DNA from 2 places in the Sanguibacter keddieii DSM 10542 genome. Region 1 is predicted to be linked to the other one. Evidence: predicted binding sites of a transcription regulator. Region 1 holds the regulator's gene; the other holds the start of a gene.
What was found. The regulator Rex, encoded in region 1, represses fermentation and respiration genes when NADH is low (regulators of the CRP and FNR family bind a similar motif). The targets are predictions, from matches to a motif close to CTTGTGAANNNNTTCACAAG.
Positions count from the first base shown of each region.

Region 2: a site for Rex is predicted at 2,979-2,998, ahead of rhaI (L-rhamnose isomerase). Genes of this name have one in related genera too.

Region 1 covers NC_013521.1:818,528-826,185, forward strand. The annotation lists gene SKED_RS03475 (HAD family hydrolase) at 1-875, opposite strand, end outside; gene SKED_RS03480 (glutaredoxin family protein) at 957-1,211, shown strand; gene SKED_RS03485 (FUSC family protein) at 1,253-2,431, opposite strand; gene SKED_RS03490 (redox-sensing transcriptional repressor Rex) at 2,515-3,216, shown strand; gene SKED_RS03495 (YceI family protein) at 3,360-3,905, opposite strand; gene SKED_RS03500 (MarR family winged helix-turn-helix transcriptional regulator) at 4,165-4,644, shown strand; gene SKED_RS03505 (histidine phosphatase family protein) at 4,724-5,368, shown strand; gene SKED_RS03510 (TlpA family protein disulfide reductase) at 5,582-6,127, shown strand; gene SKED_RS03515 (cytochrome c biogenesis CcdA family protein) at 6,136-6,960, shown strand; gene resB (cytochrome c biogenesis protein ResB) at 6,960-7,658, shown strand, end outside.
Region 2 covers NC_013521.1:652,566-660,223, forward strand. The annotation lists gene SKED_RS02820 (Gfo/Idh/MocA family protein) at 71-1,285, opposite strand; gene SKED_RS02825 (LacI family DNA-binding transcriptional regulator) at 1,335-2,378, opposite strand; gene SKED_RS02830 (L-rhamnose mutarotase) at 2,558-2,899, shown strand; gene rhaI (L-rhamnose isomerase) at 3,014-4,189, shown strand; gene SKED_RS02840 (bifunctional rhamnulose-1-phosphate aldolase/short-chain dehydrogenase) at 4,191-6,260, shown strand; gene SKED_RS02845 (rhamnulokinase) at 6,257-7,658, shown strand, end outside.

The sequences.
Region 1 (7,658 bases):
CAGGCGAGGCCCGCCCAGCTGGCGGTCTTCATGCCGCGCTTGGCGGCGCGGCGCTTGCCGCGGAACTCCCGGATGGGCCAGCCGATGGTTTTCGAGTGCTTGCGCAGCCGGGGGTCCGGGTTGATCGCGCAGGGGTTGCCGACCGTGGACAGCAGGGGGACGTCGTTCATCGAGTCGCCGTAGGCGGAGGAGGCGTCGAGGTCGAGGTCGAGCTCGACGGCGAGCTTCTGCACGGCGTTCGCCTTCGCCTGCCCGTGCATCATGTCGCCGACGAGGCTGCCGGTGTAGAAGCCGTTCTCGTGCCCGGCGACGGTGCCGAGCGCCCCGGTCGCACCGAGCCTGCGGGCGATGAGCTCGCCGATCTCGACGGGCGTCGCCGTGACGAGCCACACCTGGTGCCCGGCAGCCTGGTGCGCGTCGAGCAGCTTCTGGGTACCCGGGAAGATCTTCTGCGACAAGACCTGGTCGTAGACCTCCTCGCCGATCGCCACGACCTCGGCGACCGAGTGGCCCGTCATGAGGAACAGCGCGCGGGAGCGGACCTCGTCGATCTGCTGGGTGGTCTCGCCGAAGGCGAGGTAGCGGGCCTGCTGGAAGGCGAAGTTGACGATGTCGCGCTTGCGGAAGAACCCGCGCTGCCACAGCGCCCGGGCGAGGTAGAACGAGCTGGCCCCGCGGATGATCGTGTTGTCGACGTCGAAGAACGCGGCCACCGGACGGGCGTCGTCCTCGGGGGCCTTCTCGCCAGGAGCCTCGGCCGCGACGTCGTCGTCGTGGTGGGTGGGCACGTGGTCTGCGGCCGCCTTGGCCAGCGCGACCTCGGCCACCACCTCGCCCGACTCCGGGTCTGTCCTGTCGATGCGCACGGCTCCCACTCTAACCAGGCTCGCGCCGCGCGGCAGGTGGGGAGAGGTGCGCGGAGGGCGTCGCCGGGCCCGGGGCCTAGTGTTGGTCCCGTGAATGCTCAGCGACGCGTGGTGGTCTTCACCCGCCAGGACTGCCACCTGTGCGACGACGCCCTCGAGGTGGTGGCCCGGGTGTGCGAGGACCTCGGTGCTCCCTGGACCACGGTCGACGTCGACACCTCGGCCGCGCTCCGGGCGGAGTACGGCGAGCACGTGCCGGTCGTCGAGGTCGACGGCGTGCAGCAGGCCTTCTGGCGTGTGGACGAGGCGAGGCTCCGCCGGGCCTTGACCACTGCGCCGCGCTGACTCCTGCCGCGCTGACCCCCCACCAGGTCGTCGACCGACGATCAGTCCTGCTCGTCACCCGTGCGGTCCGCGTCGGTCGCCTCGCTCTGCTTCTCGGCCGCAGCCTCGGACTCGGCGTCCACGCTCACGGCGCGCACCGCGCGGTCGAGGGCGAGGACGAGCGCGCCGGCGGCGAGGAGGTCGCCCTCTCGGCGAGACCGCTGCTCCCGCACCTCGCGGCGCAGCCGGTCGACGGCCTCCCGGAGAGCCGTGGGCGGGTCGGGCAGGGTCGCGTCGGTCGAGGCCTCGAGCGCCCGCAGCGCCTCCGCGTACTCCGCGAGGGCGTCTGCGGCGGGCGGGCGCAGGTCCGGGCCGAGCGCGGGGTCTCGCACGTCGCGGGTCTCGGTCTCGGTGAGCAGGTCCGTGAGGTGGTCGACGAGCGTGGCGTGGCTCTCGAGCATCTTGGACCGCTGGGCCTGCGCGACGGACCACGCGCTGTAGCGGCGCGCGTGCCAGTTGCCCCGGCTGGCCTCGGCCGCGTACGCGACGGCGGCGCGTGACTTCTCGAGGACGGGGCCGAGCGCGAACCGGCGTTCGTCCCACTCGCCCGGCGTCGGGGGGCGGTCGCCGCGCAGCCCGTCGGCGAGCGCGTCGAGCTGGTCGGCGAGGGTGTCGCGCAGGCCGTCGAGCGCTGCGTCCGACGGGGTCAGCGGCAGGGGCGGGAACGCGAGGTTGACGGCGATCCCGACGAGGGCACCCGCGGTGACCAGGCCCGCGTACGCCCCGACGAAGGCCTCGGGGTTGGCGCTGCCGATGACGAGGACGAACAGTGCCGTCGTGGTGACGTACGCGCCCATCTCGCCGAAGAACCTCCAGCCGGCTGCGACGGTGGCGATCCCGACCACCAGGGCGATGGACGGTGCGGCAGGGGGGAGGAAGGCGTCGGCGAGCCGGGCGACGACGACGCCGAGGAGGATCGCGGCGACGGTCTGGCTCGTCTCGCGCAGGGACCGGGCCACGGTCGTGGAGGTCGCGATCACGGCGCCGAGCGGCGCGTAGTAGGGGTAGTCCGAGAGCGGCTCCGGGGCGAGGACGCCGACGTACCAGGCGATCGCGGCGGCGACCGAGGCCTTGAGGGCCATGGACCACCGAGGGTGCAGCGTCCACAGGCGCAGCACGCGACCGGTGAAGAGGCCGGTGCGGCTGGTCTTGATGCGGGCGGTGAGGTCGTCGGGGGGCACGGCGTCACGGTACGGACCTCCGCGGCGGTCTGCCTGTCGAGAGCGCCACGGCCTGCTGCCGTCCGCGGACCTACCCTGGGGGGATGACCGCGCCGCAGCCTGAGCCCCGACCCGCCGTGCCGGGGCTCGACGACGTCGTCGAGATCCGCCGGAGCATGCCCCAGGCGAGCGTCGAGCGGCTGCCCGGGTACCTGCGGGTGCTCACCGAGCTGTCCTCCCACGGCGTGACGAGCGCCTCGTCGCAGCAGCTGGCCGAGCTGGCCGGCGTCGGGCCTGCGCAGCTCCGCAAGGACCTGAGCCACCTGGGGTCGCACGGCCGCCGCGGCGTCGGGTACGACGTCGACACGCTGCGCGAGCGGGTCCAGACGGCGCTCGGGCTCGTCGTCGAGCTGCCGGTGGCGATCGTCGGGGCCGGCAACCTCGGGCACGCCCTCGCCAACTACTCGGGCTTCGGTGCGCGCGGCTTCACCGTCGTGGCGCTGCTCGACGCGAGCCCTGCGCTCGTGGGGACCGAGGTGGCGGGGGTGGTGGTCGAGGACGTCGCGCGCCTCGCGGAGGTCGTGCGCGACCTCGAGGTGGCCATCGTGGTCATCGCGACCCCCGGGGACCAGGCGCAGCGGGTGTGCGACGTGGTGGTCGGGGCGGGTGTCCGCGAGATCCTCAACTTCGCCCCGCGTGCGCTGCACGTGCCGGAGGGCGTCGAGCTGCGGTCGGTCGACCTCGGCAGCGAGCTGCAGATCCTCGCCTTCCACTCGCGCGAGCGGTCCGGTCGCCCGCAGGTGTAGCGGACGACCCGGGTCCCGCAGACGCCTGAGGCCCGTCTGCCGCTGGCAGACGGGCCTCAGGTGCGCTCAGGACCGGACGCCGGGGGACGCTCGGTACGGGGCGGCGGCAGCCGGTCGCGCGGGGCGCGCGGCTGCCGAGCGGATCAGGCCTTGATGGCCGAGATGTCGAGCGAGATCTTGACCTTGTCGCTGACGAGCACGCCGCCGGCCTCGAGGGCGACGTTCCAGGTCAGGCCGAACTCCTTGCGGGAGATCTCGGTCTTGGCCTCGAAGCCCGCGCGGGGGTTGCCGTACGCGTCCACGGCTGCGCCGTCGAACTCGGTCTCGAGCTCGACCGACTTGGTCACGCCGTTGATGGTGAGGTCACCGGTGACGGTGAAGTCGTCGCCGTCGGAGGAGACGGAGGTCGAGGTGAAGGTCCAGGTGGGGTTCTTCTCGGCGTCCCAGAAGTCCGGGCCGGTGAGGTGCGCGTCGCGGTCGGGCGAGCCGGTGCTCACGGCGGTCGCGTCGAGCTCGGCGACGACGGAGGAGCTCTCGACGTCCTCGCCGATGGTGATCACGGCGGAGTTGAGGCCCAGGGTGCCGCGGACCTTGGAGATGCCGGCGTGGCGGACCACGAACGCAGCGGTGCTGTGGCTGGGGTCGGCGTTGTACGTGCCGGCGACGAGGCCGTTGGGGAGTGCGGTCATGATGGGAGCTCCTTGGCAGTTCTGTGCCTGGGCGGGCGGGGCCCGACCCAGACGGGCGAGTGGACGGCGGGAGGTTCTCTCTCACCTTCAATACTTGAATCTTCTACTAAGTTCTGCGAGAGCGCAAGCCCCTCCCTCGTCCGATCTTTTCCCCTCTGTCCCGACAGCGCGCGTCGGGGCAGATAAGGTCCAGGTGACGCACAGCACGACCGACGCCGGCGCCCACCACCAGCGCGGGGACCCTCGAGAGACGTGAGAGATGAGCAGCGACACCGCACCGACGCCCTGGCTCGACGAGGAGCAGCAGAGCAGCTGGAGGTCCTTCCTCGAGGGCAGCGCCCGGCTGACCGAGGCGCTCAACCGCGACCTCGACGCCGAGTCCGACCTCTCGCTCCACGAGTACGAGGTGCTCGTGAGGCTCTCCGAGAGCGAGCAGCGGACCCTGCGGATGTCGGCCCTCGCCGACAGCCTCGCGCACTCGCGCAGCCGCGTCACCCACACCGTGCGGCGCCTCGAGGACCGCGGTCTCGTGCGGCGGCAGGCCTGCGTCGTCGACGGCCGGGGCGTCGACTGCCTGCTGACGGACGCCGGGATGCAGACCCTCGCCGAGGCGGCCCCGCACCACGTGCGGTCCGTGCGGCGGCACATGGTCGACGTCCTCACCCCGGAGCAGCTGCGCACCCTCGGTCAGGCCATGGCCCTCGTCGCCGACGCCTGCCGGGACTCCGACGGCAGCTGAGGCGCCCGGGTCGACGGGCGCCGAGGCCGGACGAGCCGACGGTGCCCCGCCGTCGCGAGAAGTTTGGGAGGATGGGCCCATGGCCACCACCACAGTGCACCTCATGCGACACGGCGAAGTCTTCAACCCGGACAAGATCCTCTACGGACGGATCCCGGGCTACCACCTCTCCGAGCTGGGGCACCAGATGGCCCAGCGGGTCGCCGACCACTTCTCCGCGGGCGACTTCGACATCACCGTGGTCACCGCGTCGCCGCTCCAGCGCGCGCAGGAGACCGCGACCCCCATCGCCGCCGGCCTCGGGCTCGAGCTCGGGACCGACGAGCGCCTCATCGAGGCGGGCAACTACTTCGAGGGCAAGACCTTCGGCGTCGGCGACGGCTCCCTGCGGCACCCCGAGCACTGGCCGCACCTCATCAACCCCTTCCGCCCGTCGTGGGGGGAGGCCTACAAGGAGCAGGTGCAGCGCATGCACGCCGCGGTCGAGACCGCGCGCCAGCAGGCCGAGGGCCACGAGGCCGTGCTCGTCAGCCACCAGCTGCCCATCTGGATCGCCCGTCAGGCCTTCGAGAACAAGCGCCTCTGGCACGACCCCCGCAAGCGCCAGTGCTCGCTCGCCTCGGTGACCTCGCTGCGCTTCGACGGCGACCGCCTCGTCGGCCTGCACTACACCGAGCCGGCAGGCGACCTCCTCCCCGGCGCGTCAGGCGTCTCGGGCGCCTGAGCCACGTGCTCGTCCGAGCAGCCGGTCGTCGGTCTCACACTCATCTCACACCGCTGACGGCCGGTTTCTCAGACATCTCTCAGTGACATCGGGGATAGTGGGCGCGTGCACCCTGCTCTCTCCCGCCCTCGCCCGACGTCCCCGTCCACCGAGCCCGGCCGGCGCAGACGCCGCGGCCTCGCTGCCGCCTCCCTCGTCGCATCAGCAGCCCTCGTGCTCTCCGGGTGCGCCTCGGACTCGGGCAACACGAACCCGGACGACGTCCAGGGCCAGGGCTACCAGTCGGGCGACGGCAGCCTGCGGACCTGGTCCCTCGACGAGCGCGGCGACGTCGTCGACCTGGTCGGCGTCGACTTCGAGGGCAACGACGTCTCCTCGGACCCGGGCGACGGCGAGGTCGTCGTGCTCAACACCTGGTACGCGGCCTGCCCGCCCTGCCGGGCCGAGGCGCCCGACCTGCTGACCGTCGCGACCGACCGCGCCGACGACGGCGTGCGGTTCATCGGGATCAACGGCGTCGACGACGCCGGCGCCGCGCTCGCCTTCGAGCGCGAGCACGACATCACCTGGCCCTCGATCGCCGACACCGACGGCTCGGTCGTGGCCTCCCTGCAGAAGGTCGTCCCCGTGCGCGCTGTCCCCACCACCGTGGTGCTCGACCGCCAGGGTCGCGTCGCCGCACGCGTCCTCGGGCAGGTCGACGCGACCACGCTCGACGGGTTGATCGAGGACGCCCTCGCCGAGCCGGCAGGGGCCTGATCAGCGCCGTGCAGACCATCCTCGGTGCAGGGGCCACCCTGCAGGCCCAGGCCGCCACGAGCATCGGCGAGACCTTCGCGACCACGGCCTTCAGCGGCGCCATGGCGCTCGCGATCCCGGTCGCGCTGCTCGCAGGCTTCATCTCCTTCGCCTCGCCCTGCGTGCTGCCCCTCGTCCCCGGGTACCTCGGGTTCGTCAGCGGGCTCTCCGCCTCGAGCGTCTCCGACCCCGGCGCGACCGGCAAGAAGACCGCGGGCCGTGGCAGGCTGCTGCTCGGCGTGAGCCTCTTCGTGCTCGGCTTCACCGTCGTCTACGTCGCGATCGGCATCGTCAGCGGCACCGTGGGCTCGTTCCTCGTGCGCTGGGAGGACGTCATCACCCGGGTCCTCGGCGTCGTGGTGATCGTCATGGGTCTCGCCTTCATCGGCGCCGTCCCGTTCCTCCAGCGCGAGCGCCGCATCCACGTGAGCCCCCGCGCGAGCCTGTGGGGAGCGCCGCTGCTCGGCTTCGCCTTCGGCCTCGGCTGGGCCCCCTGCATGGGCCCCACCCTCGTGGCGATCAACGCGCTCGCCTTCCAGGAGGGCTCCGCGCTGCGCGGCGGCATCCTCGCGGTCGCGTACTGCATCGGCCTCGGCCTGCCGTTCCTGCTGCTCGCGCTCGGCCTGCAGTCCAGCAAGCGGGGGGTCGCGTTCCTGCGCAAGCACCGCCTCGCGGTCATGAGGATCGGCGGGGCGCTCCTCGTGCTCGTCGGCCTCGCCCTCGTCACCGGCCTGTGGGGCGAGCTCACGAGGTCCATGCAGGGCCTCATCAGCGGGACGGAGACTCTGGTCTGATGACCGACGACACCAGCGGCACCACCGCACGCGGCTCGTACCGCCCCGAGGGGATCGCCGACGAGTTCAGCGGCTCTGCGGACACCGGCACGTCGACCGGACCTACCGCGCCCCAGCTCGGCGTGGTCGGCATGCTGCGCTTCGCGTGGCGCCAGCTCACCTCGATGCGCGTCGCGCTGTTCCTGCTCATGCTGCTCGCGGTGGCCGCCGTCCCCGGCTCGGTGTTCCCGCAGAACCGGCAGGACCCGGCTGCCGTCGCGCAGTACGTGATCGACAACCCCACGCTCGGCGAGTGGCTGAACCGCCTCGGGTTCTTCGACGTCTACGCCTCGGTGTGGTTCTCGGCCATCTACATCCTGCTGTTCGCCTCGCTGGTCGGCTGCATCCTGCCGCGTACCAAGGCCCACCTGCGCGCGCTGCGCACGGCCCCGCCCCGCACGCCCCGGCGCTTCGCCCGGTTCCCTGCGCGTGGGCGGTACCTCGCGCCGGCCGACCTCGTCACCCCGGAGGACGTGAGCACGGCGGCGGTCAAGCACCTGCGTCGTCGCTACCTCGGGCTGCCGGCGTTCCGCGTGGTGACGTCCACCGAGAAGAGCGGCGCCCTCACGGTGAGCGCGGAGCGCGGCTACCTCCGCGAGACCGGCAACCTCGTGTTCCACATCAGCCTGCTCGGGATCCTCATCTCCTTCGGGGCCGGG
Region 2 (7,658 bases), 170 kb from region 1:
CCCGTCGGACCGCCCGGTACACGGTCGCGCGGGACCCCCGAACCACCTCCCAGCCCCTCTCGCCTGCCCGTCAGCCGGCCGCGACGGTCAGCCCCAGCTCGGCGCGCGGGTCGCGCACGGTGCTCTCGAGGCCGCGGGACAGCACGCCGGTCTCGCGGAGCTCGGCGGCGGTGATGCGTCGTCCGCCGGCGTCGGCGGAGGCGTAGATCGCCGTGACGATCTCGAGGGGACGACGGGCCGACGACGCGACGTCGGGCAGCACGGTCCCCTCGCGCAGCGCGCGGAAGGTCTCGCGGATCAGGGGGATGTGCCCGCTGGGCTCGTCCTCCTCGGGGAACGCCCACCCGGCCGCCTCCTCTGCCGGCACGACCGGCGCCGGGGTGATCCGCCAGTTCTCGGTCGCGTGCCCGTAGAGGTGCTCGACCTCGATGGTCGCGCGCTCGCAGTCGACCCGCACGTGGCTGGTCTCGCGCGGGCATAGCGTCGAGGACACCGCGGTCGCGACGACGCCGTTGCGGAACAGGATGGTCGCGGTCGACGCGTCCTCCATGTCGGTCTCGCGGTCGAGGCGCCACGTCTGGGCGCTGATCTCCTGCCAGTCCCCGAGCAGGTGCGCGAGCAGGTCCATCTGGTGGATCCCGTGCCCGAGCGTCGTCCCTCCGCCCTCGGTGTCCCAGCGGCCGCGCCAGTCGACGGCGTAGTAGTCGGTCCCGCGGTACCAGAGCGTCTCGCACTGGGCGATGAGCGGCCGGCCGAGCGCGCCTGACCGCAGGAGGTCCCGGACGTGCGCCGCCCCGGTGCCGGTGCGCTGCTGGAAGATGATGGCGAAGGCCAGGCCGGCCTCGTCGCAGGCCTCCTGCATGTCGTCGAGCTCGGCGAGGGACAGTGCCGGGGGCTTCTCGCACACCACGTGCACGCCGGCCGCGACCGCCTGGAGCGTCTGCTCGCGGTGCAGGTCCGGCGGGGTGCACAGGTGCACGACGTCGACGGTCTCGGCCGCGAGCAGCTCCTCGAGGGTCTCGTAGCGCCCCGGGACCGCGTACCGGTCCGCGAAGGCCTCGCGCCGCTCGGCGTTGCGGTTGGAGCACGCGACGAGCTCGGCCAGCGGGTCGAGGGCGAGGGCCTGCGCGTGGAGGTGGGCCACGGCGCCGGTGCCGATGATCGCGGCGCGGACCGGGCGGTCGTGCCCGATCGGCTCCCACGCGGCGCGCTCCGCCGTCGTCGTGGTGCCGGGCGGGCCTCCGTGCGCAGGGGTCGCCGAGGCGGGGAGTGCAGAGTCAGACATCGTCGTTCGCTCCGTCAGGTAGTGCGTGGTGGTGTGAGGTGGTCAGGTGTCAGCCGGCGTGGCTCGACGCGCGGACGATCAGCTCGGGCTGGAACTGCACCTGCTCGTGCCGGAACCGGTCGCCCTGCGTGTGCTGGGACAGCAGCAGGTCGGCGGCCCGGTACCCGAGCTGGTGGGTGGGCTGGCGGACCGAGGTGAGCGGGGTGGCGAGCTCGCCGGCGAAGTTCACGTCGTCGTACCCGACCACGGCCATCTCGCCGGGCATCGCGATGCCCTCGGCGCGCAGCGTGCGCTGGACTCCGAGCGCCACGAGGTCGTTGACGCAGAACACGGCGGTCGGCCGGTCGACGCCGGCCGTGGTCGTGGCGAGCAGGTGGCGCATCGCGGCCTCGCCGCCGTCGGCGTTGAGGGCGGAGGCGGTGATCTCGGTGAGGTGCGTCGCCGGGTCGAGGCCGGCGGCGTCGAGCGCGCGGAGCAGGCCGGCGTGGCGGTCGCCGCACTGCCGGATGCTGTGCGCGCCGTTGACGAAGGCGATGTGCGTGTGTCCCTCCGCGACGAGGTGGTTCCCGGCGAGCTGCCCGCCGACGACGTCGTTGACCGCGGCGGACGAGATGTCGGGGACGGGGGAGGTCGCGTCGAGCAGCACCACGTTGACTCCTCGGGCGCGCAGCTCGAGCAGCGGCTCGATGTCGTCCGTCGAGGGGACGACGAGGACCCCGTGCACGCCGTGCTCCTCGAACAGCTTGAGGTAGCGGGCCTCACGGTCCGGGTCCTCGTCCGAGCTCGCCAGCATGAGCGTGAAGTCGTCCTCGGCGAGGCGGTCCTCGATGCCGCGGGCCACCTCGGTGAAGAACGGGTTGCCGATGTCCAGGACGATCGCGCCGACCGTCGTGATGGTCCCCGCACGCAGCTGACGGGCCGAGCCGTTGGGCACGAAGTGCAGCTCGCCGATGGCGGCCTCGACGCGCTCGCGGGTCGTGGGGGAGACGCGGTCGGGCCGGTTGAGGACGTTCGAGACGGTCCCGACCGAGACGCCGGCGGCTCGCGCGACGTCGCTGATGGAGCTCCGCTTGCGCGCAGTGGGCGTGGTCACCGTGTCTGGCCTTTCGATGGGTGGGCGTCGGGGCGCGTCGTCGGGCCCCGGTGCCCTTGGATCCTACGGCGCTTGACCCGCCGAGAACGTGGGACGTAGCGTCCTCGGCATCGCAGTGAACCGATTCACAAGAATGTAGCGCATCGCTACCGAGGACGAGGAGGTCCGTCGTGGCCAGAGTGTGCTTCGTGTCCCAGGTCGACCCCGCCCGGCTCGACGAGTACCGCGCGCATCATGCCGCCGTGTGGCCCGAGATGCTCGAGGCCCTGCGCGACTGCGGGTGGCGCGACTACCACCTGTTCCTGTCGCCCGAGGGTCTCCTTGTGGGGTTCGTCGACGTCGACGACTACGAGCAGGTCCAGGCGGCGATGGGGCGGACCGCGGTGAACGCCCGCTGGCAGGCCGAGATGGGGCAGTTCTTCGTGTCTGACGAGACCGCCCCCGACGAGGGCATGGTGCGCCTCGACCAGGTGTTCCACCTCGAGGCGCAGCTCGCGGACGCCGGTCTCCCGACGCGCTGAGGGCCCTGGTGGCGGGTCGGGGTGCCGCTCGCCGTCGTCCTCCCGGTGTTGACGGGCGAGGCGGGACGTCCGTACAGTTCTCTTGAAACGATTCACAACGAGGTGGAGAGCCAGATGTCACACGCTGAACTGAGCGCCGACGCGCGCACCGCGCTGCTCGCGCAGACCATAGAGCTGCCCTCCTGGGCCTTCGGCAACTCCGGGACCCGGTTCAAGGTGTTCGCGCAGGAGGGTGTCCCACGTGACCCCTTCGAGAAGATCGCGGACGCTGCACAGGTGAATCGATACACGGCGACGGCGCCGCGCGTCTCCCTGCACATCCCGTGGGACCTCACCGACGACTACGAGAAGCTCTCCGCGCACGCGAAGGACCTCGGCGTCGAGATCGGTGCCATCAACTCGAACCTCTTCCAGGACGACGCCTACATGCTCGGGTCGCTCACGCACCCCGACCCCGTCGTCCGCAAGAAGGCCGTCGAGCACCACCTCCAGTGCATCGACGTCATGCGCGCCACCGGCTCGACCGACCTCAAGCTCTGGCTGCCCGACGGCCTCAACTACCCGGGCCAGGACAACCTCCGCGCCCGTCAGGACCGCCTCGCCGACGGTCTCGCGGAGATCTACGCGGCCCTCGACCCCCAGCACCGGCTGGTCGTGGAGTACAAGTTCTTCGAGCCGTCCTTCTACGCCACCGACATCCCCGACTGGGGCACCGCGCTGCTGCACTGCCTCGCCCTCGGCCCGCAGGCCGTCGTCGTCCTCGACACCGGGCACCACGCCCCGGGCACCAACATCGAGTTCATCGTCGCCCAGCTGCTGCGCCAGGGACGCCTCGGCGCCTTCGACTTCAACTCGCGCTTCTACGCCGACGACGACCTCATGGTCGGTGCCGCCGACCCGTTCCAGCTGTTCCGGATCATGCACGAGATCGTCCAGGCGGGTGCGCTCGCGCCCGACTCGGGCGTCAACTTCATGCTCGACCAGTGCCACAACATCGAGCCCAAGATCCCCGCGCAGATCCGCTCGGTGATGAACGTCCAGGAGGCCACCGCCAAGGCGCTCCTCGTCGACGCCGCCGCCCTCGACACCGCGCAGCAGTCCGGTGACGTGCTCGGCGCGAACGGCGCGCTCATGGACGCCTACAACACCGACGTCCGTCCGCTGCTCGCCGGTCTCCGCGAGGAGCAGGGCCTGCACCCGGACCCGCTCGCCGCCTACGCCGCGTCGGGCTACGCCGAGAAGATCGTCGCCGAGCGTGTCGGCGGCACGCAGGCCGGATGGGGAGCCTGACATGACGACCACCTCGAGCACCACCACGCCAGCGGCCGACCTCGTCGCGCGATCCAACCGCCTGGGCGCCGACCCGCGGACCACCAACTACGCCGGCGGCAACACCTCCGCCAAGGGCACCGAGACGGACCCGGTCACGGGCGAGCCGGTCGAGCTGCTCTGGGTCAAGGGATCCGGCGGCGACCTCGGCACGCTCACCGAGAAGAACCTCGCGGTGCTGCGCCTCGACCGCCTGCGCGCGCTCACCGGGGTGTACCCCGGCGTGGAGCGCGAGGACGAGATGGTCGCGGCCTTCGACTACTGCCTGCACGGCAAGGGCGGCGCGGCACCGTCGATCGACACCGCGATGCACGGTCTCGTGGACGCCCCGCACGTCGACCACCTGCACCCCGACTCCGGCATCGCCCTGGCGACCGCCGCCGACGGCGAGGCCCTCACGGCCGAGTGCTTCGGCGACCGCGTGGTGTGGGTCCCGTGGCGCCGCCCCGGGTTCCAGCTCGGCCTCGACATCGCGGCCGTCAAGGACGCCAACCCGCAGGCCATCGGCTGCGTCCTCGGCGGGCACGGCATCACCGCCTGGGGCGAGACGAGCGACGAGGCCGAGGCGCGCAGCCTCGAGATCGTCGCGACGGCCGAGGCCTTCATCGCCGAGCGCACCGAGCGGCTCGCCGCCGAGGGGAAGCACCCCTTCGGTGCGGTCGTCCCCGGGTACGAGGCCCTCGACCCGGCCGAGCGCCGCACCAAGGCCGCGAGGCTGGCCCCGGTGATCCGCGGGCTCGCGTCGACCGACGCACCGCAGGTCGGGCACGTCACGGACTCCGACGTGGTCCTCGACCTGCTCTCGCGCGAGCATCTCGCCGAGCTCGCGGCGCTCGGGACCAGCTGCCCCGACCACTTCCTCCGGACCAAGGTCAAGCCGCTCGTCGTCGACCTGCCGGCCTCCGCGTCCGTCGAGGAGATCTCGGCGCGGCTCGTGGAGCTGCACGCCTCCTACCGGGACGACTACCAGGGCTACTACGACCGGAACGCGACCCCGGACTCCCCGGCGATCCGCGGCGCAGACCCGGCGATCGTCCTGGTCCCGGGCGTCGGCATGTTCTCCTTCGGCAAGAACAAGCAGACCGCGCGCGTCGCGGGCGAGTTCTACGTCAACGCCATCAACGTGATGCGCGGCGCCGAGGCGATCAGCACCTACGCACCGATCGACGAGGCCGAGAAGTTCCGCATCGAGTACTGGGCGCTCGAGGAGGCCAAGCTCCAGCGCATGCCCGCGCCCAAGCCGCTCGCCACCCGCGTCGCGCTCGTCACCGGAGCCGGCTCCGGCATCGGCCGGGCCATCGCCGAGCGCCTCGCCGCCGAGGGGGCGTGCGTCGTCATCGCGGACCTCAACCTCGAGGGCGCGCAGGAGGTCGCCGACCAGCTCGGCGGGCCCGACGTGGCCGTCGCGGTCCGCGCCGACGTGACGAGCGAGGACGACGTCGCCGCACTCGTCGACGAGGCCGCCCTGGCCTTCGGCGGGGTCGACCTCGTGGTCAACAACGCCGGCCTGTCGATCTCCAAGCCGCTGCTCGACACCACGGCCAAGGACTGGGACCTCCAGCACGACGTCATGGCCAAGGGGTCGTTCCTCGTCGCCCGCGAGGCGGCACGCGCGATGATCGCCCAGAAGATGGGCGGCGACATCGTCTACATCGCGTCGAAGAACTCGCTCTTCGCCGGGCCGAACAACATCGCCTACTCGGCCACCAAGGCCGACCAGGCGCACCAGGTGCGGCTGCTCGCGGCCGAGCTCGGCGAGCACGGCGTGCGGGTCAACGGGGTCAACCCCGACGGCGTGGTGCGCGGCTCGGGCATCTTCGCCGGCGGCTGGGGCGCCAAGCGTGCTGCGGTCTACGGCGTCGCCGAGGAGGACCTCGGTGCGTACTACGCGCAGCGGACCCTCCTCAAGCGCGAGGTGCTCCCCGAGCACGTGGCCGCAGCGGTCTACGCCCTCACCGGGCCGGACCTCAGCCAGACCACCGGCCTGCACGTGCCCGTCGACTCGGGCGTCGCGGCGGCGTTCCTGCGATGACGGGGGCAGCAGCCTTCGTCGCGGTCGACCTCGGGGCCTCGAGCGGGCGCGTGATCGTCGGGCGCGTGCTCCCCGGGGACGCGCCCGACGGCGGCGGGACCCGTGTCGAGCTGCACGAGGTCACGCGGTTCCCCAACGGCCCGGTCGAGGTCGACGGGACCCTGCACTGGGACGTGCTGCGGCTGCACCAGGGGATCCTCGACGGGCTGCGCGCCGCCGTTCGCGAGACGCAGGCGCGCGGTGACGTCCTGGCGGGGATCGGCATCGACTCGTGGGCTGTCGACTACGGGCTGCTCGACGCCGACGGCGCGCTGCTCGGCAACCCGGTCCACTACCGGGACTCCCGCACCGACGGCGTCCCGGGCACTGTCTACGCGGCGGTCGGCGCCGACGAGCACTACGCGGTCAACGGCCTCCAGACGCAGCCCTTCAACACCGAGTTCCAGCTGGTCGCCTCCGCCGGGACCGCGCAGGCCGGCGCCGCGCGCAGGTTGCTGCTCATCCCGGACCTCCTCACGGCGTGGCTCACCGGGAGGCAGGTCGCCGAGGTGACCAACGCGTCGACCACGGGGCTGCTGGACGTCGGGTCGCGGCAGTGGTCCGTGCCGCTCGTCGCCCGGCTCCGCGAGGCGTTCCCCTCCCTGCCCGAGCTGCTCGGCGCGGACGGTCTGCTGCCCGGGCTGGTCGAGCCCGGCACGGTCGTCGGGCCGCTGTCGGACGCCGTCGCCCGGGCCGTCGGTGCGCCCTCCGGGGTCCCGGTGGTCGCCGTCGGCTCGCACGACACGGCCTCCGCCGTGGTGGCCGTGCCCGCCGAGACCGACCGCTTCGCGTACGTCTCCTGCGGCACGTGGTCGCTCGTCGGGCTCGAGCTCGACGAGCCGGTGCTCAGCGCGGCGAGCCGCGAGGCCAACTTCACCAACGAGCTCGGTGTCGACGGGACCGTCCGGTACCTGCGCAACGTCATGGGGCTGTGGCTGCTGCAGGAGTCCCTGCGCACCTGGAACGCCGCGGGACTGCCCGCCGACCTCCCGGACCTGCTCGCCGAGGCGGCTCGCGTCCCGGCGCTCACCACGGTGATCGACGTGGACGCCCCCGAGTTCCTGGCACCTGGCGACATGCCCGCGCGGATCGCGGCTGCCGCCGAGCGCAGCGGCCAGACGCCGCCGCAGTCGCAGGCCGAGACGGTCCGCTGCATCCTCGACTCCCTCGCCGTCGCCTACCGCCGCGCCGTGCAGCAGGCGAGCGAGCTCTCCGGCCGCGAGGTCGAGGTCGTGCACATGGTCGGCGGGGGAGTGCGCAACGAGCTCCTGTGCCAGCTCACCGCCGACGCCACCGGGCTTCCCGTGGTGGCGGGCCCCGTCGAGGGCGCGGCCCTCGGCAACGTGCTCGTCCAGGCGC